Regions from separate parts of the Delftia sp. SD018 genome, predicted to be linked through region 1. Evidence: predicted binding sites of a transcription regulator. Region 1 holds the regulator's gene; each other region holds the start of a gene.

Region 1 (6,598 bases):
CGGATATCGCGCACCTGCAACGACAGCTCGCGCGCCTGCAGCGCAGCGCCCGACTTTCCAGCGTCGGGAGCGGCATCGCGCCAGTGCACCGTGGCATTGGCAACGGACAGCCTGTCCAGGCTGACCTTCCACGGCTGGGGCGCGTCGGAGGCAGGCTTTTCCGCTGCCGGCCTGGCATCCGGGGAGGAAGCACCCCCCATCGCCGTCCAATTGATGCGGCCTTGCGCATCGCGGGCCGCAAAAATCTCGGGAGCGCTCCACTGCACGGACTCCAGCTCCGCAACCGATTGCAGCGGCTGCACGTTCTTGAGCACGGCGGCCAGGCGCTCGAAGCGCAGCAGGGGGACGCCGTCGCGGTCGTGCAGCTCGGCGCCGGACAGGCTGACCTCCCCGGTGATGCGGACCACGGCCTGCTCGGCCTGCTCAAAGGAGATGTGCAGGTTGGCATCCAGCACACCGGAACGCGGCTTGACAGGCGCGGTGACGGGCACATAGCCCAAATAAGGCGTCAGGTCCACGCCCTGCCAGTTCAGATCGACAGCGGTCTGGCGCTGCTCGGTGAAGGGCGTGCTCTGGGCGCTGGATTCAAACCGGCTGCCGTTGAGCGCAAAGGACAGGTGCGGGAGCACCTTGATCTCGCGCTTGGACTCCAGGTTGCTGATGAAGGGCAGGCGCAGCTGCAACTGCTCGAGCATGTGCTGGCGCTGCTGGACCTCGTCCTGCAATTCCACGCGGCCGTCGCGCAGCGCAATGTTGTACAGCGCAAAGCCCACTGGTTTGGAGGGCGGCGTGTCGCCGGGTTCGGCCAGCCTGGCCAGCACATCGTCCACATCGAAATGCCCCATGCTCTGCTGGGTCAGGCGCAGCACCGGCGCATCGACCTCGATGGCATCCAGCACCGGCGCCAGCCGAAACAGCGACTGGATACTGGCATTGACATAGATGCGGTCGATCTGAAGCTGGGGGGACGCAGATGAAGACGGCACGGACTCCGGCGCCGCGCCTTCCGCCTGGCTCCTGGCAATGCTCAGGTCCCGCAGGGTCAGCTCCAGCGACCAGGGCCGGAACTCCACTGCACCCACACGGACCTGACGGCCCAGCTTGGCCGATGCCTGCTTTTCCAGTTGACTCTTGGCCACAACGGGCACCAGCGCCCACAGCAGCAGCCACAGCAAAAGGAACGCCACAAGGGCGATGGCCAGCCTGCGCAGCCAGCGGTGCTTGAAGAGAGATTGCATGGGGCTCTGGTAACTAGTACAGCCCTATCCTGGGACACAGGACAGGGCAACGGCTGCATTGCACCAGAAATTGGGGCGGCAGCAAGGGCTGGGTCCGCACCACGGCACATTTCTTGACGTTGCGGCCATCCTTGAACGACAAAGCCCGGAAGCCGTGAACCGGCTTCCGGGCTTTACGGCGGGCACAAGTCCCGACCGTTTTCCGCAGTCAAGGAGAGGATGGTCCTTGCTGCTTGGAAGCAAGAGATTGCTTCCAGGAAGGCCGCGGAAGAAGACTTGAACCACGGTGTCCGCACTATCGAACACCACTTTTACCTGTCTTCCACCTTGGCGAGACGACTGCAGGAGCAGTCGCCTCCAATATAGAAGGACGCAGGGTCGGCCTGCCAGTGCTTTTGCATTTCATTGCAATTTCATGACGCACTCTGAAAACGGCGGAAGCGGCGTACATCGGTAGCACGCCACCCGCTCTTCAAGACCTCAAAACTGTGTTTGCATCCATGGTTTATTATTATTCATTGATCTAAAAAGTTGATTTCATAGTGTTGACCGTGTATTTGGTGAACTCCTAGAATCCGCCAGCGCTCGAATAGAGCGTTTTTTGTTTCTGCTGCCTCACGACTGAGCAGATCCCGCAGGCCTACAACGCAATGGCGCACCAAGCGCCAGCCTCCCGGATCCGCAGCACCCAATCCAGGGTGTCAGCCTCACCGGCCTTCGCTTCGGCGAAGGCCGTTTCGGGTTGGTGCCCCTAGAAAGGAAAAAGCTATGCCAGCGTCAGGAAAATTTTTCGCCGCCGCGCGAACGTTCGCCATCGATGTGGCCAACGGTTTTCTTGCCATCATCCACAACAGCTTCGCCCTGCTGGGCCTTGCTGTGGCCTTCATGGCCATCACCTTGTTCGCCCGCCCTGACCTGCGCGATGCCGGAGAGAGCCAGCTGCGCTCCTGGCTGACCGCTCGCCAGATGGCCGAGCTGGGTGTTCCCGTCGAACTCGCTGCCAGCGATCGGGCGACGGCGACCAACCCCAAGAACCTGCCCAAGGAGCAGGCAGCCGTGGCCTTCTGGCTCAGCAAGAAGTACCGCGTGGCGCCCGAGCCCATCGCGGCACTGGTCAGCGAGGCCTATGACCTGGGCAAGGTCAACCGCCTGGACCCGACGCTGATCCTGGCCATCATGGCCATCGAATCCAGCTTCAACCCGTTTGCGCAAAGCGCTGTCGGCGCGCAGGGCCTGATGCAGGTGATGACCACGGTGCATACCGACAAGTATGAGAACTTCGGTGGCCAGAATGCTGCCTTCGACCCGGTCAGCAATCTGCGCGTGGGCGTGCGCGTGCTCAAGGAATGCATCGAGCGCGCCGGCTCCATCGAAGGAGGCCTGCGCTACTACGTGGGCGCGGCCAACCTGCCCACCGATGGTGGCTACGCCGCCAAGGTGCTGGCCGAGCACCAGCGCCTGCGCATGGCCGCCGGCCTGCGTGCCGTGCCTTTGATGACCGCCAAGGTCGATCAGCCCCGGCAGGCTGTACAGATCGCCTCCACCAAGCCGGCCACCCCCGTGGCCGAGGCCTCGGGCCCGGCAGCAGCGGCTGCGCCTGCAGCCGTGCCGGTCAGCTCGAGCAACACCTCTGCCCGCTCCGAGCAGGTGGCTCTTCAGTCCCAGGAGCCGGCGCTGTAGCCTGACTTCCCGGCATAGTGAGTGCACAGCTGGCCAAGGCCAGCTTTTTTCATGCCCGATCCAACTGCAGGTGGCCCACGCAAACGCCTTCTGCAACGCCCCTGCCAGGTCTTCGGCGCCACCGGCTCAGCTACACTAGCGGGGTACGCAACTGGCGATAGGCGCAGCCGCTTCACGCACCGCTGCCGCTGACGTGGAAACCAGCAGAAGGCCCGAGAAGGACCACCTTCTGTGAACCACCGGGGAGCGTACCGCCCAGCCTCCATGCGCACGCGGGATCTGGAGTGTTCCGCCGTTCGCCTGGGCAGCCCTTGGCCTCAAGGGAATTTCAAGTTCACAGGACTGCCATGTTTCAACGCACCAATACCGTCGAAAAGGTCGACGCCGAAGTCTTTGCCGCCATCCAGGCCGAGAACCTGCGTCAACAAGAACATATCGAGCTGATCGCCAGCGAGAACTATTGCTCGCCTGCCGTCATGGAAGCCCAGGGCTCCCAGCTCACCAACAAGTACGCCGAAGGCTATCCGGGCAAGCGCTACTACGGCGGCTGCGAGAACGTCGATGTGGTCGAGCAGCTCGCCATCGACCGCGTCAAGAAGCTGTTCGGCGCCGAAGCCGCCAACGTGCAGCCCAACTCCGGCTCCCAGGCCAACCAGGCCGTGCTGATGGCCTTTGCCAAGCCCGGCGACACCATCATGGGCATGAGCCTGGCCGAAGGCGGTCACCTGACGCACGGCATGCCGCTGAACATGTCGGGCAAGTGGTTCAACGTGGTCTCCTACGGCCTGAATGCCGAAGAAGCCATCGACTACGACAAGATGGAAGCGCTGGCGCGCGAGCACAAGCCCCGCATCATCGTGGCCGGCGCATCGGCCTACGCCCTGGCCATCGACTTCGAGCGCTTCGCCAAGATCGCCCGGGAAGTCGGCGCCATCTTCTGGGTGGACATGGCCCACTATGCCGGTCTGATCGCCGCAGGCGTGTACCCCAACCCCGTGCCCCACGCCGACGTGGTCACCACCACCACGCACAAGAGCCTGCGCGGCCCGCGCGGCGGCGTGATCCTGATGAAGGCCGAGCACGAGAAGGCCATCAACAGCGCCATCTTCCCCGGCCTGCAAGGCGGCCCGCTGATGCATGTCATTGCCGGCAAGGCCGTGGCCTTCAAGGAAGCGCTGTCGCCCGAGTTCAAGACCTACCAGGAGCAGGTTGTGAAGAACGCCAAGGTTGTCGCGGAAACGCTGACGGCACGCGGCCTGCGCATCGTCTCCGGCCGCACGGAAAGCCACGTCATGCTGGTGGACCTGCGCGCCAAGGGCATCACCGGCAAGGCGGCCGAAGCCGCGCTGGGTGCCGCCCACATGACGATCAACAAGAACTCCATCCCCAACGATCCCGAAAAGCCGATGGTGACCAGCGGCATTCGCGTGGGCACGCCCGCCATGACCACGCGCGGCTTCAAGGAAGAGGAAGCCCGCCTGACAGCCAACCTGCTGGCCGACGTGCTGGAGAACCCCGCCGACGAAGCCAACCTGGCCCGCGTGCGCGCCCAGGTGGCAGAGCTGACGGCCCGCTTCCCGGTCTACGGCGCCTGAGTTGCACGCATAGAGGCCTGCCATGAAGTGCCCGTTCTGCAGCCATCCGGACACCCAGGTCGTGGAGACCCGTGAGGCCGAGGATGGGGGCTTCATCCGCCGCCGCCGCCAGTGCGGCGGCTGCGACAAGCGCTTCACCACCTACGAGCGACCCGAGGTCAGCTTTCCCGCCATCGTCAAGAAGGACGGGCGGCGCATCGAGTACGAGCGCGCCAAGCTGCTGGGCTCGTTCAAGATCGCGCTGCGCAAGCGCCCCGTGAGCACAGAGCAGATCGATGCCGCCATCGAGCGCATCGAGGAGCGACTGCGCAACCTGGGCGAGCGCGAAGTGCTCTCCAGCCGCCTGGGCGAGATGGTGATGCGCGAGCTCAAGCTGCTCGACAAGGTCGGCTACATCCGCTACGCCAGCGTCTACCGCAGCTTCGAGGATGTGGACGATTTCAAGAACGTCATGGATGAGGTGCGCAATCCCGGCTGATCAGGCCGGCAGGACGCAAGAAAGCCGCCCTTGGGCGGCTTTTTCTTTGGTGGCCTGGCAGTGCTTTCAGGGTGCGGCGGCAGGGATGGGAGCCAGGCCCGAATCCACGTCACCGCACTGTGCGCGGTGGCGCAGCGCATGGTCCATCACCACCAGGGCCAGCAGCGCCTCGGCGATGGGCGCTGCGCGGATGCCGACGCAGGGGTCGTGGCGACCCTTGGTGATGACCTCGGTGCTCTGGCCCTGCACGTCGATGGATTCGCGCGGCGTGATGATGGAACTGGTGGGCTTGATGCCTATGCGCACTTCCAGATCCTGACCCGTGCTGATGCCGCCGACGATGCCACCGGCGTTGTTGCTGCGAAAGCCTTCGGGACTCAGCGAGTCACCGTGCGTGGTGCCGCGCTGGACCACGCTGTCGAAACCGGCACCGATCTCCACGGCCTTGACCGCGTTCAGGCCCATCATGGCGTAGGCGACGTCGGCATCCAGGCGGTCATACAGCGGCTGGCCCAGGCCCACCGGCATGCCGCTGGCCTGCACGCGCAGCGCCGCGCCGCAGGAGTCGCCCGACTTGCGCAGCGCATCCATGTATTCCTCGTATTGGGACACATCGGCCACCGGCGCAAAGAAGGGGTTGTTGCGCACATGCTCCCAGCTCTCGAAGGGCAGCGACAGCTCGCCCACCTGGGTCATGCAGGCGCGGAACTCGGTGCCGAACTTTTCCTTGAGCCACTTCCTGGCCACGGCACCAGCGGCCACCGTGGGGGCCGTCAGCCGTGCCGAGGAACGGCCGCCGCCGCGCGGATCACGGATGCCGTATTTCTGGAAGTAGGCGTAGTCGGCATGGCCGGGACGAAAGCTCTGCGCAATGTTGGAGTAGTCCTTGCTGCGCTGGTCGGTATTGCGGATCAGCAGCGCGATCGGCGTGCCCGTGGTGCGGCCTTCGTAGACGCCCGAGAGGATTTCCACCGCATCGGGCTCGTTGCGCTGGGTCACGAACTTGCTGGTGCCGGGACGGCGGCGATCCAGTTCTTGCTGGATATCCGCTTCGTTCAGCGCCATGCCGGGCGGACAGCCGTCGATGACGCAGCCTATGGCCGGGCCATGCGATTCGCCGAAGTTGGTGACAGTGAATAGGGTGCCGAAGGTGTTGCCGCTCATAGGCCGACGATTATGCCCGGGTAGCCCGCAAGCGCCGTGCCTGCGGCGGCGGTGCATTGCGCAGGCAGCCATCGTCCAGCAAAAACAAATATAGCTATCGGATTACGAATATTCATAGTTAAAATTGCAATCCACCCTTTTTCAACCGCCTGCGGATCACCACACAGGCACCAGCCGCAAACTGCGGGAGGTTCGTGAAATGCAGGCCTCTTACGACTCAACGCAAAGCCAGGATCACAGCGACCCTGCGGGCAGCACTCCACCGGCATCGCCAGGCCTTCAGCCCAAGGACGAGGAGCAGGACCTTCGCCCCTCGCTGCTGAATGTGCTGCTGACATCGTCCAGCCCTGGCGATTTCAGAACCCGCAACAGGCTTGCCCAGGCCAAGCAGTACATGCGGGCCCGGCTCGACGACCCCGAGCTCAAGCCCTTGCAGGTGGCCC
Region 2 (6,598 bases), on a different contig from region 1:
AGGAAAGTGCGCCGCCGGTTTGATACTCGATGACGCGTGTCTCAAAGAAGTTACGTTCCTTCTTCAAATCGATCATCTCGCTCATCCAGGGAAACGGGTTTTCCTCGTTGGGGAACAGGGCCTCAAGGCCGATCTGCGTGGCGCGGCGGTTGGCGATGTAGCGCAGGTAGCCCTTGAACATCGATGCGTTCATTCCGAGCACGCCGCGCGGCATGGTGTCCTCTGCGTAGCGGTATTCCAGCTCGACGGCCTTGACGAAAAGCGCCGTGATTTCTTCCTTGAATTCGGGTGTCCACAGCTGTGGATTTTCGAGCTTGAGCTGGTTGATCAGGTCGATGCCGAAGTTGCAGTGCATGGACTCGTCGCGCAGGATGTATTGGTACTGCTCGGCGGCGCCGGTCATCTTGTTTTGGCGGCCCAGCGCAAGGATCTGCGTGAAGCCCACGTAGAAGAACAGGCCCTCCATCAGGCAGGCGAAAACGATCAGCGACTTGAGCAGGGTCTGGTCGGTTTCGAAGGTGCCGGTCTTGAAGGCGGGGTCCATGATCGCTTCGATGAAGGGGATCAGGAATTCGTCCTTGTCGCGGATGGAGGGGACTTCGAGATAGGCGTTGAAGATCTCGCCCTCATCCAGGCCCAGCGACTCCACGATGTACTGGTAGGCGTGGGTGTGGATGGCTTCCTCGAAGGCCTGGCGCAGCAGGAACTGGCGGCACTCGGGCGCCGTGATGTGGCGGTAGGTGCCCAGCACGATGTTGTTGGCGGCCAGCGAATCGGCCGTCACGAAGAAGCCCAGGTTGCGCTTGATGATGCGGCGCTCGTCCTCGGTCAGGCCGTTGGGGTCCTTCCACAGGGCGATGTCGCGGTTCATGTTCACTTCCTGCGGCATCCAGTGGTTGGCGCAGGTGGCCAGGTACTTTTCCCAGGCCCACTTGTACTTGAACGGCACCAGCTGATTGACGTCGGTCTTGGCATTGATGATGCGCTTGTCGGCGGCATTCACGCGCTTGTGTGTGGTGCTCGGCGCAGCCTCCGCGCCGCTGGGCGTGTTCGAGAGGGTGGCGTCGTCGTCAAAGGTCAGCATTGCAAATTTCTCCGGCATGCCCTGGGGCATATGTTCAGTTCATTCGGTGCGAAAGAGTCCTCTCTTTCTGCTCCGGTCAATGTAGGACCATGGGTGGCCTGGCGTGTTGAGCAGGCCCAAGGTCCATGGCGAAGATCCTGCGCATGGCGCTGGCTGGCGGGCAGGGCGCGGGGCCTGCGCCGTGGCGAGGCCCCGCGCTGCGCGGCTTACTGGCAGGCTTCGCAGCCGGGATCGTCGATGGCGCAGAACTTGATGTCCGTCGCCGGTGCCTGGGCGCGCGCGGCGGCTGCCGCGGCTTCCAGGGCGCTGGAGGTGTTCACGGCGGCAGGCTGTGCGGCGGCGGCCGAGGGCACGGCGTTGAGCACGCGGCTTTGCACCGTGGACTTCTCGATGTTGGTGGCGCTGGTGGTGCGCAGGTAGTAGGTGGTCTTCAGACCGCGCAGCCAGGCCAGCTTGTAGGTGTCGTCCAGCTTCTTGCCCGATGCACCGGCCATGTAGATGTTCAGGCTCTGGGCCTGGTCGATCCACTTCTGGCGGCGCGCAGCGGCCTCGACCAGCCAGGTGGGCTCGACCTCGAAGGCGGTGGCGTACAGGCTCTTGACGTCCTGGGGCACGCGGTCGATGGGGCGCAGCGAGCCGTCGAAGTGCTTGAGGTCCATGACCATCACGTCGTCCCACAGGCCCAGGCGCTTCAGGTCACGCACCAGGTACTGGTTGATGACGGTGAACTCGCCGGACAGGTTGGACTTGACCGACAGGTTGCCGAACGAGGGCTCGATGGAGGCATCGACGCCGACGATGTTGGAGATGGTCGCCGTGGGCGCGATGGCCACGCAGTTGGAGTTGCGCATGCCGTGCTGGCCGATCTTGGCGCGCAGGGCATCCCAGTCCAGGCGCGAGGAGCGGTCCACTTCCACATAGCCGCCGCGTGCCTTCTCCAGCAGGTTCAGCGTGTCCAGCGGCAGGATGCCCTGGTCCCACAGCGAGCCCTTGTAGCTGGAGTACTGGCCGCGTTCCTTGGCCAGCTCGGTGGAGGCCCAGTAGGCGTAGTAGCAGATGGCTTCCATCGACTGGTCGGCGAACTCCACGGCCGCGTCGCTGGCGTAGGCGATGCGCATTTCATAGAGCGCATCCTGGAAGCCCATCAGGCCCAGGCCCACCGGGCGGTGGCGCAGGTTGGAGTCCTTGGCCTTCTGCACGGCGTAGTAGTTGATGTCGATCACGTTGTCCAGCATGCGCATGGCCGTGGTGATGGTCTTGCGCAGCTTGCCGTGGTCGATGGCGCCATCGACGATGTGGCGCGCCAGGTTGACCGAGCCCAGGTTGCAGACGGCGGTCTCGGTGTCGCTGGTGTTCAGCGTGATCTCGGTGCACAGGTTGGACGAGTGCACCACGCCGGCGTGCTGCTGGGGCGAGCGCACGTTGCAGGGGTCCTTGAAGGTGACCCAGGGGTGGCCGGTCTCGAACAGCATGGACAGCATCTTGCGCCACAGGTCCATGGCCGGGATGCGCTTGAACAGCTTGAGTTCGCCGTTGTCGGCCTTGGTTTCGTAGGCCTTGTAGGCGTGCTCGAAGGCGGCGCCGAAGAGGTCGTGCAGGTCGCCGACATCGGAGGGCGAGAACAGGGTCCAGTGGCCCTTTTCCATGACGCGCTTCATGAACAGGTCGGGAATCCAGTTCGCCGTGTTCATGTCGTGCGTGCGGCGGCGGTCGTCGCCGGTGTTCTTGCGCAGTTCGAGGAATTCCTCGATGTCCAGGTGCCAGGTCTCCAGGTAGGTGCAGACGGCGCCCTTGCGCTTGCCGCCCTGGTTCACGGCCACGGCCGTGTCGTTGACCACCTTGAGGAAGGGCACCACGCCCTGCGACTCGCCGTTCGTGCCCTTGATGCGCGAACCCAGGGCGCGCACGCGCGTCCAGTCGTTGCCCAGGCCGCCGGCGAACTTGGACAGCAGGGCGTTTTCCTTGATGGACTCATAGATGCCGTCCAGATCGTCGGGCACCGTGGTCAGGTAGCAGGAAGACAGCTGCGAGCGCAGCGTGCCGCTGTTGAACAGCGTGGGCGTGCTGCTCATGAAGTCGAAGGACGACAGCAGCTCGTAGAACTCGATGGCGCGTGCATTGCGGTCCTCTTCCTGCAGCGCCAGGCCCATGGCCACGCGCATGAAGAAGGACTGGGGCAGCTCGATGCGCGTCTTGCGCACGTGCAGGAAGTAGCGGTCGTACAGGGTCTGCAGGCCCAGGTAGTCGAACTGCTCGTCGCGCTCGGCCTTGATGGCGGCAGCCAGGCGGGGCAGGTCGTAGTTCAGCAGCTCGGGGTTGAGCAGCTCGTTGTCCACGCCCTTGCGGATGAAGCCGGGGAAGTACTCTGCGTAGGCCGCCTGGATGTCGGCCGGGTGCACGTCACGGCCCATGACCTCGCGCACGATCGTGTGCAGCAGCAGGCGGGCGGTGACGTAGGTGTAGTCGGGGTCTTTCTCGATCAGCGTGCGAGCGGCCAGGATGGAGGCCTTGAAGACTTCTTCGATCGGCACGCCGTCGTACAGGTTGCGCAGCGTCTCGGCGACGATGGGGGCCGCCTGGATATCGGCGTTGAGGTTGCGGCAGGACGCCTCGATCAGCGCCAGCAGGCGGGCCTGGTCCAGCGGCACGCGCTGGCCGTTGTCGGTCACATGCAGCACGGGCGCCGGTGCGGCGGCGGCAACCGCTGCGGCCTCGGCGGCCTTCTTCTGCTCGGCACGTTCCTGGTTGCGGCGGTCGCGGTACAGCACGTAGGCGCGTGCCACGTCGTGGTGGCCGCCGCGCATCAGGCCCAGTTCGACCTGGTCCTGCACATCTTCAATATGGAAGGTGCCGCCGCCCGGACGCGAGCGCAGCAGTGCGCGAACCACGGCCTGGGTCAGCTCGTCCACGGTCTCGCGCACGCTGGCGGAGGCCGCGCCCTGGGCTCCGCGCACGGCCAGGAAGGCCTTGGTCAGCGCGACGGCGATCTTTTGTGGCGTGAAGGGCACCACATCGCCGCTGCGGCGGATGATCTGGTAGCCGTCCTGCACGGACAGGTGATGGGCGGAGGAAGGATTGGCAGCATCACCGTGCGCAGCGGGAGCCAAAGAATTCAGTGCTTCTTGCATGAGTTTCCTCAACGGGTGTTTGTGGATAGAACGGACGCGGACCTGCACTTGGGGCAGGCTTGCTGGGAGATGGAATCGGGGTCGGATGTACACACCGTTTTCACAGGGTGTGCACAGCTTGTGAACACTAGATATGGTGTCCAGCGTGCTTCTGGGCACTACCTGTAGTGTATCGCCGTCTCATGTACACGGGGTACTCACGGCCGGAAAACCGCTGTTTGCGCTGCGCCAAACGGGTGCACAACCTACAAGCCAATAGCAGCAAAGGCCCGCTGCGCCGTGGCTTGCGGGCGATGGTCCGCCGCAAGCCGCGGCAGCCTTGGCCCTGCGCCGGTCGGACCGCTGAAAGCCCCATGGACAGTGGGGCTGCGACACATGCGTGAATTTGTAAAAAATGATCAGGCAGCCGCTGCGTGCGCCGGGCGCGCCACATCGGTTGCTTTCTGGATTGACAGACCCTTTGTCCTCTGCCTGTGGACAAGCGGGATTTTGCGCAAGACCTGGCGGTGCCTGCGATGAGGGTGTGCGCTTACGTGGAGGGCTGGCCCGCGCCCGGCGGCAGCTGCCAGTTCGCCGTGGCAGGGTGATGGGCCAGCAGCCCGCGCAGCCGGTGCCAGTCGAAGCCTACGCCCGGATCGCATTTGCGGCCCGGCGCGATGTGCTCATGGCCTGCGAGATGGGCCACGGGGTAGCGCGCCGCGATGGCGTTGCACAGGGCATCGAGCGCCGCGTACTGGGCCGGCTCGAACCGCAGGCCCTCCAGGCCTTCGAGCTCTATGCCGATGGAGTCGTCGTTGCAGCGGTCGCGGCCCCGCCAGCAGGAAGCGCCTGCATGCCAGGCGCGCGCATCGCAGTCCACAAACTGCCAGACCTCGCCCTGGCGCGTGATGAAGAAATGCGCCGACACCTCCAGGCCGCGTATCCCCTGGTAGTAAGGATGGGCGTCCCAGTCGAGCTGGTTGGTGAACAGTTGCTGGACCGCACCCGTGCCGTACTCGCCCGGGGGCAGGCTGATGGAGTGCACGACGACCAGATCGACCAGCGCCTGGGCCGGGCGCTCGCCAAAGTTGGGCGAGGGCAGGTGGCGGGCCTGCTGCAGCCAGCCGCCTTGCCAGGTCCAGGCCGGGGCCTGGGTGGCTTGCGCCTGTGGATCAGGACTCGCCATGGCCGCCTCCGTCCGCCTCGGCGCTGGCGTCGCCGGGCAGGGCGATGTTCAGCCGGTCGATGCGGTAGCGGATCTGGCGCAGGCTCAGGCCCAGGCGCGCGGCGGTGGCCGTGCGGTTGAAGCCGTTTTCCTGCAGCGCCTGCACCAGGATGCCGCGCTCGCGCTCGTCCAGCCAGGCCTGCAGGTCACGGGGCAGGTCGGCATCGGCTGGCTCTGGCGATAGCGGGCCGCCTTGCGGCAGGGGGCGCGAAGGCGAGAGCGAAGGAGATGGCGAGGCGGATGCGGGCGGTGCAGGCGGTGCGGGCGGCGTGCCGCAGGGCAGCTGCATCTCGGGATCTATGCGCAGCGGCCCGTCCTCGCCCAGCGTGATGGCGCGGTGCAGCAGGTTCTCCAGTTCACGCACATTGCCGGGCAGGGGCAGGCGGGCGATCTGCTGCACAGAGCGCTCGTCGATCTCGGGCATGGGCAGGCCGGATTCCTGCGACAGCCGTGCCAGCAGGGCGCGGCACAGGGCAGGCAGGTCTTCGCGGCGCTCGCGCAGCGGGGGCAGCAGTACCTCGATGACATTGAGGCGGTAGTACAGGTCCTGCCGGAAGCGCCCCTGCTGCACATCGGTAGCCAGGTCGCGGTGGGTGGCGCTGACGATGCGTACATCGGCCGCTTCCTCCTGTGCGGAGCCCAGGGGGCGCACGCGGCGCTCCTGGATGGCGCGCAGCAGCTTGGCCTGCATGGCCAGGGGCAGGTCGCCGATCTCGTCCAGAAACAAGGTGCCGCCGCGCGCAGCCTGGAAGTAGCCGTCGCGGTCCTGGGTGGCGCCGGTATAGGAGCCCTTGCGCGCGCCGAAGAACTCGGCTTCCAGCAGGTTTTCGGGAATTGCGCCGCAGTTCACGGCCACCATGGGGCCATGGGCGCGCTGGCTGCAGGCATGCAGCGCGCGGGCCACCAGCTCCTTGCCTGTGCCCGACTCGCCATGCACCAGCACCGGCGCCATGCCGCGCGCCACCTTGGCAATGCGCTGCTTGACGGCCTGCATGGCGGGCGACTCGCCGACCATGGCGTCCAGTGCGCCGCTGCCGTTGAGGACCGGGCTGGCGGCGGGAGCGGCCGAAGGGCTGCGCGCCGGCATCACGCCCGGGGCCGGCACACCGCCCACGCCCTGGGCGGCCGAGGCCACGACCAGGCGGAACTGCTTGAGGTCCACGGGCTTGGTCAGGTAGTCGA
Region 3 (6,598 bases), on a different contig from region 1:
GTGACGGAAATCGTGACGGCAATGGCGCATTCGACGCCGCCTGGATGCAGCAGACCTTCGACCGCTACTGGTTCGGCTATGCGCAATGGGTCACGCAGTGGACCAACATGCTGCTGGCGCCACCGCCGCCCCATGTGCTCAAGCTGCTGGCCAGCGCGGGCACGCTGGCACCGCTGGCCAGCGCCTTTGCCAACGGCTTCGACGACCCGCGCACCTTCTTCCCCTGGTTCGCGGACGCAGGCGAGGCGGACCACTACATCGACAGCTGCGCGGCCATCGCCGCCATGGCAGCCGTCCCCGCCTAGCCGCAGAGGCCGCCATGAGCACATGCGAAACCCCGGCCGCCGTCCCGGCCTGCTCCTTCGATCCGCGCGAGCTGCGCAAGGCCTTCGGCCAGTTCACCACGGGCGTGACCGTCATTACCACGCGCGCGCCGGACGGGCGGCGCGTGGGCATGACGGCCAACTCGTTCTCCTCTGTGTCGCTGGACCCGCCGCTGGTGCTGTGGAGCCTGGCGCGCCAGGCGCCCAGCGTCTGCGATTTCCAGGGCGCCAGCCATTTCGCCATCCACGTGCTGGCTGCGGGCCAGCATCCGCTGTCACGGCGCTTTTCCACGCCGCAGCAAGACAAGTTCGGCGGCCTGGACTGCGCGGAAGGCCCGGCCGGCGTGCCCCTGATCGATGGCGTGCTGGCCCGCTTCGTCTGCCGCAACGTCCGGCAATACGATGGCGGCGACCACCTCATCTTCATCGGCCAGGTCGAGCGCTGCGAACGCTTCGACGGCGAGCCCCTGGCCTTTCACGCGGGCTACTATCAGGTGACGGTGCGGCACCCCGAATGCGTATGACGGGCCATGAAAAAAGCGGCACCGCAGCTTTCCCCACCCTTTGAAACGGAGACAACCCCATGCAGCAGAAAGAACCCCCGGCCAGCCGCCATGTGCGCATCAATGCGCTGGACGGCAGCGGCAGCTTCAACGCCTACCTGGCCGTGCCGGCCTCGGGCAGCGGCCCCGGCCTGGTGCTGGCGCAGGAGATCTTCGGCGTCAACGCCACCATGCGCGAGGTGGCCGACTACTACGCCGAAGAAGGCTACGTGGTGCTGGTGCCCGACCTGTTCTGGCGCCAGCAGCCCGATGTGGAGCTGGGCTACACGCCGGCGGACTGGGAGCGCGCCTTCGGCTTCTACAAGGGATTCGACGAGGCCCTGGGCGTGCAGGACATCCAGGCCTGCCTGAACGCCTTGCGCCAGCGCCCCGAGGTCACGGACGGCAAGGCCGGCGTGCTGGGCTTTTGCCTGGGCGGCAAGCTGGCCTACCTGGCCGCCTGCCGCACCGATGCCGATGCGGTGGTCGGCTACTACGGCGTGGGCATCGAGGCGGCGCTGGACGAGGCCGAGCGCATCCGCTGCCCGCTCACACTGCATGTGGCCGAGCTCGACGCCTTCTGCCCGCCCGAGGCGCGCCAGCGCATCGTCCAGGCGCTGGGCGGGCGTCCCGGCGTGGCCGTGCATGTCTATCCGGGCGTGGACCATGCCTTCGCGCGCAAGGGCGGCGACCATTTCCACCGCGCCTCGGCCCTGATGGCGCACGAACGCAGCATTGCCACGCTCAAGTCCGCCATCGGACCGCACTTCGACCTGGCCGCGCTGTGGGACAAGCACTGCGAGTACGAATTCGCCACGCGCAACGTGGACGACACCATGGCCACCATGGTGGCCGAGCCCTATGTGAACCACATCCCGACCATGACCGGCGGCGTGGGCTTCAGCAACCTGCACGCGTTCTATACGAACCACTTCGTCAACAGCAATCCGCCCGACACGTCGCTGACGCCGATTTCACGCACGGTGGGGGCCTCGCAGGTGGTGGACGAGATGCTGTTCTGCTTCACGCACACCACCGAGATCCCGTGGATGCTGCCCGGCGTGCGTCCCACGGGGCGGCGCGTGGAGATCCCGCTGCTGGCCGTGGTCAAGTTCCGGGGCGACAAGCTCTACCACGAGCACATCTACTGGGACCAGGCCAGCGTGCTGGTGCAGGTGGGCCTGCTGGACCCGGCGCTGCTGCCCGTGGCGGGCGTGGAGACGGCCCGCAAGCTGCTGGATGAGACACTGCCATCGAATACGCTGCTCGCCCGTTGATTTCTCCGTGAATGTGTGAAAAGGTATTTTTGCACTGCTAATGGGGAGTAGATGATTAATAAAAAAAAGGCCACCTTGGTGGCCTTTTTTTGTTATCTATTGGTTGTTTTTTCAGATGTCAAGAATTCACAGAAATGCAGGCTATTGACAGTAGTTTTTTTGAAACCCATCTACCAGGGATTTGTCTTCAATTCTCTGATATTGAGTGGTAGTCCGATGTCAAGCAAAACCATGGGTTGTGTGATGATTTGCAGTTTTCTGACATGTTGCTGGTATTTTGCCCGGGTTAAATGGATCTTGACGAGGGCGCTTGATAGAGCTTGGGTTGTTCGATGAACACTACCTATGGTGTTTGATGTCTTGAAAAACACTACATGTAGTGTTTGGTGCTAGGATTCGGGCAGTTCGGCAAAGGGTCCGCAGATCGGGCGGTGGCTAGGCCAAGCCGCCCTTGAGCCGCTGCGTACCGTGTCGTATGGCGCACCTGCATCCATGGAAAATCCAGAATGAAGAATCCTCAGACGATCACTGTCACCAAGCGTGATGGCCGTATCGAAAACATTGATCTTGAAAAAATCCAGAGAGTCGTGGGATGGGCCGCTGAAGGCCTCTCGAACGTATCTGCTTTGCAGGTCGAACTGCAGACGAAAATCCAGCTCTACAACGGCATCCGTACTGCGGAAATCCATGAGACCATTATCAAGTCGGCTGCAGACTTGATTTCCGAGGAAGCACCTGATTACCAATTTCTCGCAGCGCGCCTGGCCATCTTCCATTTGCGCAAGATGGCTTTTGGCCAATTCGACCCGCCACACTTGCATGCCCATGTACAGCGTCTGACAGCACTGGGAAAGTACGACAGGAATTTGCTGGCGGACTACAGCCGTGCCGAGTTCGACGCGCTGGATGCTCGGATCGAGCACGGGCGTGATCTGGATTTCTCCTATGCCGCCGTCAAGCAGCTCGAAGGCAAGTACCTGCTGCAAAACCGTGTGAGCCGGCACATCTACGAAAGCCCCCAATTCCTTTACATGCTGGTGTCGATGTGCCTGTTCGCCCGCTATCCATCGACCACCAGGCTAGGCTATGTCACGCGGTTCTACGATGCGGTGTCGCGTTTCAAGATATCTCTGCCCACGCCCATCATGGCGGGCGTGCGCACGCCCATGCGCCAGTTCAGCTCCTGTGTACTGATCGAATGCGATGACAGCCTGGACAGCGTCAACGCCACGAACAGCGCCATCGTCAAGTACGTGTCCCAGCGTGCGGGCATAGGCATCAACGCGGGACGCATGCGTGCCCTGGGTAGCGAGATACGGGGCGGCGAGGCGCAGCATACGGGCTGCTTGCCGTTTTTCAAGATGTTCCAGGCTGCGGTGAAGTCCTGCTCGCAGGGTGGCGTGCGCGGGGGCTCCGCCACCTTGTTCTATCCGCTGTGGCACCTGGAAGTCGAGTCGCTGCTGGTGCTCAAGAACAACCGCGGCGTCGAGGACAACCGCGTCCGCCATCTCGACTACGGCGTGCAGATCAACCGGCTGCTCTACCAGCGCTTGGTCAAGGGCCGGCAGATCACGCTGTTCTCGCCGCATGACGTGCCCGGCCTGTACGACGCCTTCTTTGCCGACCAGGATGAATTCGAGCGCCTTTACCTGCGCTACGAGCAGGATCCGGCCATCCGCAAGCGCAGCCTGCCCGCCGTCGATCTGTTCTCGCTGATGATGCAGGAACGCGCGAGCACGGGACGCATCTATATCCAGAACGTGGACCACTGCAATACGCACAGCCCCTTCGACCCCTCCAAGGCACCGGTACGCCAGTCCAACCTGTGCATGGAAATCGCGCTGCCCACCACACCGCTGCAGGATCTTCACGATCCCCAGGGCGAAATCGCACTGTGTACGCTGTCGGCCTTCAATCTTGGCGCCATCGATTCGCTCGACGAATTGGCGGACCTCTCCCACCTGGTCGTACGCGCGCTCGATGCGCTGCTCGACTACCAGGACTACCCAGTGGCCGCGGCCCGCAGTGCCACGGAAAAGCGCCGTGCGCTGGGCGTTGGCGTGATCAACTATGCCTACTATCTGGCGAAGAACGGCACACGCTATTCGGACCCTGCGGCATTGGCCCTGACCCACCGGACGTTCGAAGCCATCCAGTACCACCTGCTCAAGGCGTCGGTGCAACTCGCGCGCGAGCAGGGACCCTGCCAGGCCTTTGGCGACACCACCTATGCAGCCGGCCTGCTGCCCATCGATACCTACAAGCAGGACATCGACGGCATTTGCAGCGAGCCCCTGCACCTGGACTGGGAGGCACTGCGCGCCGAGATCGGCGCTCACGGATTGCGCAACTCCACGCTGACGGCTCTCATGCCTTCGGAGACCTCGAGCCAGATCGCCAATGCGACCAACGGCATCGAGCCACCGCGCGGGCTGGTGTCCATCAAGCAATCCAAGGATGGCGTGCTGCGCCAGGTCGTGCCCGAACTGGGAAGACTGCGCGACCGCTACGAACTGCTGTGGCAGCTGCCTGGCAACGACGGCTATCTTCGACTGGTGGGGGTGATGCAGAAGTTCGTGGATCAGGCGATTTCGGCCAACACCAACTACGACCCCCAGCGCTTTGAAGGCGGGCGGGTGCCCATGACACAGCTGCTCAAGGACCTGCTGCAGGCCTTCAAGTACGGCGTCAAGACGCTGTACTACCACAACACCCGCGATGGCGCGGATGACGCACAGGCCCAGGTCGGGGACGACGGCTGCGCAGGCAGCGCCTGCAGGATCTGAGGAAGGCGCCGCACATGAGCTACAGCATATTTTCCAAGGCCGGCAACGATCAGCTTAAGGAACCCATGTTCCTTGGTCAGCCCGTCAACGTGGCCCGCTATGACCAGCAGAAGTACCCCATCTTCGAGAAGCTGATCGAAAAGCAGCTGTCATTCTTCTGGCGGCCCGAGGAGGTGGATATTTCGCAGGACCGTATCGATTTCCAGAACCTGCCGGAGCATGAAAAGCACATCTTCATCAGCAACCTTAAGTACCAGACCCTGTTGGACTCCATCCAGGGCCGCAGTCCCAATGTGGCTTTGCTGCCACTGGTGTCGCTGCCCGAACTGGAGACCTGGATAGAGACCTGGGCGTTTTCCGAGACCATCCACTCGCGCTCCTACACCCACATCATCCGCAACATCGTCAACGACCCCGGTGACATCTTCGACGACATCGTGCGCAACGAGGATATCCAGTTGAGGGCCAGCGACATCGCGTCCTACTACGACGATCTCATCCACGACGGCATGCTGTATGCGCAACTGGGGGAGGGCGAGCATCGGGTCAATGGCGGCACGCGAAGCATCAGCGCCTACGAACTCAAGAGGAAGCTGTACCTGTGCCTCATGAACGTCAACATTCTCGAGGCCATCCGTTTTTACGTGAGCTTTGCATGCTCGTTCGCGTTTGCCGAGCGCAAGCTCATGGAAGGCAATGCCAAGATCATCCGCCTCATCGCGCGGGACGAGGCCCTGCATCTGACGGGTACCCAGCACCTGCTCAACATCATGCGCTCGGGCCAGGACGATCCCGAATTTGCCCAGGTGGCGAAGGAGGCTCAAGCGCAGTGCACCGACATGTTCAGGCAGGCTGCGCTGCAAGAAAAGCAATGGGCCCAATACCTGTTCCGTGATGGCTCCATGATCGGCCTGAACGCCGACATCCTGGGGCAGTACGTGGAGTACATGACCAACTTGCGCATGGCGGCCGTGGGACTGCAGCCCGCGTTCGAGCGCATCAGGCACAACCCGCTGCCATGGATCAATACCTGGCTGGCTTCCGACACGGTGCAGGTGGCTCCTCAAGAGGTCGAGCTCAGCTCCTATCTGGTGGGCCAGATCAATGCCGAGGTCTCGGCGGCCGAGTTGCTGGAGATCGAACTGTGAGCCTGGTCACTACCAGCGAGTCCAGCTTTCGCCTGAACGAAGGCGAGACCTTGCTGCAGGGGCTGGAGCGGACCGGACACGATGTCCAGTACCAGTGCCGCAGCGGCTATTGCGGCGCCTGCCGCCTTCCCCTGCAGGCCGGCTGTGTCGTCTACCGGCAGGCGCCGCTCGCTTTCGTGGGGCAGGGCGAGATACTGCCATGCTGCTGCGTGGCAGCCGGACCGGTCTCCATCGAATGCCGGCTGCGGCAGCCTCCCTGTTCCAACGGGCCTTGCCTGCAGCAAGTGATCTGCATTCACGACTGACATCTTGCGAGCAGGGGCGGGACAGTGCCGGACGCGCAGGGCGACAGGTACCTTCCGGCGGGAGAGTGGCTCAGGGTTTTCATCATTGTTGATATGTCAACAATGAAAACACAATCCGCCCATCTCCCCACGCCGTGTCGCAGCCTCCCGCACCATGCCAAAAAATGCACCACCTCCTCTGTGCTCCGATACCGCAGGCCCTGTTCATGGTGGTGCG

What was found. The regulator NrdR, encoded in region 1, represses ribonucleotide reductase genes. The targets are predictions, from matches to a motif close to CACNANATNTNGTG.
Region 2: INR38_RS21925 (ribonucleoside-diphosphate reductase subunit alpha) is a predicted target of NrdR. The motif match lies at 4,338-4,351, and genes of this name have one in related genera.
Region 3: nrdA (class 1a ribonucleoside-diphosphate reductase subunit alpha) is a predicted target of NrdR. The motif match lies at 2,511-2,524, and genes of this name have one in related genera.

What each region holds. Positions count from the first base shown of each region.
Region 1 covers NZ_JADDRN010000013.1:82,098-88,695, forward strand. The annotation lists gene INR38_RS14685 (DUF748 domain-containing protein) at 1-1,238, opposite strand, end outside; gene INR38_RS14690 (lytic transglycosylase domain-containing protein) at 2,007-2,918, shown strand; ZMP/ZTP riboswitch at 3,056-3,231, shown strand; gene glyA (serine hydroxymethyltransferase) at 3,266-4,513, shown strand; gene nrdR (transcriptional regulator NrdR) at 4,536-4,991, shown strand; gene aroC (chorismate synthase) at 5,058-6,155, opposite strand; gene INR38_RS14710 (AraC family transcriptional regulator) at 6,355-6,598, shown strand, end outside.
Region 2 covers NZ_JADDRN010000025.1:4,800-11,397, reverse strand. The annotation lists gene INR38_RS21930 (ribonucleotide-diphosphate reductase subunit beta) at 1-1,084, opposite strand, end outside; gene INR38_RS21925 (ribonucleoside-diphosphate reductase subunit alpha) at 1,291-4,212, opposite strand; gene ampD (1,6-anhydro-N-acetylmuramyl-L-alanine amidase AmpD) at 4,742-5,377, opposite strand; gene INR38_RS21915 (sigma-54 dependent transcriptional regulator) at 5,364-6,598, opposite strand, start outside.
Region 3 covers NZ_JADDRN010000005.1:6,143-12,740, forward strand. The annotation lists gene INR38_RS07170 (styrene monooxygenase/indole monooxygenase family protein) at 1-305, shown strand, start outside; gene INR38_RS07175 (flavin reductase family protein) at 320-847, shown strand; gene INR38_RS07180 (dienelactone hydrolase family protein) at 907-2,142, shown strand; gene nrdA (class 1a ribonucleoside-diphosphate reductase subunit alpha) at 2,649-4,928, shown strand; gene nrdB (class Ia ribonucleoside-diphosphate reductase subunit beta) at 4,943-6,076, shown strand; gene yfaE (class I ribonucleotide reductase maintenance protein YfaE) at 6,073-6,381, shown strand; gene INR38_RS07200 (MarR family winged helix-turn-helix transcriptional regulator) at 6,536-6,598, shown strand, end outside.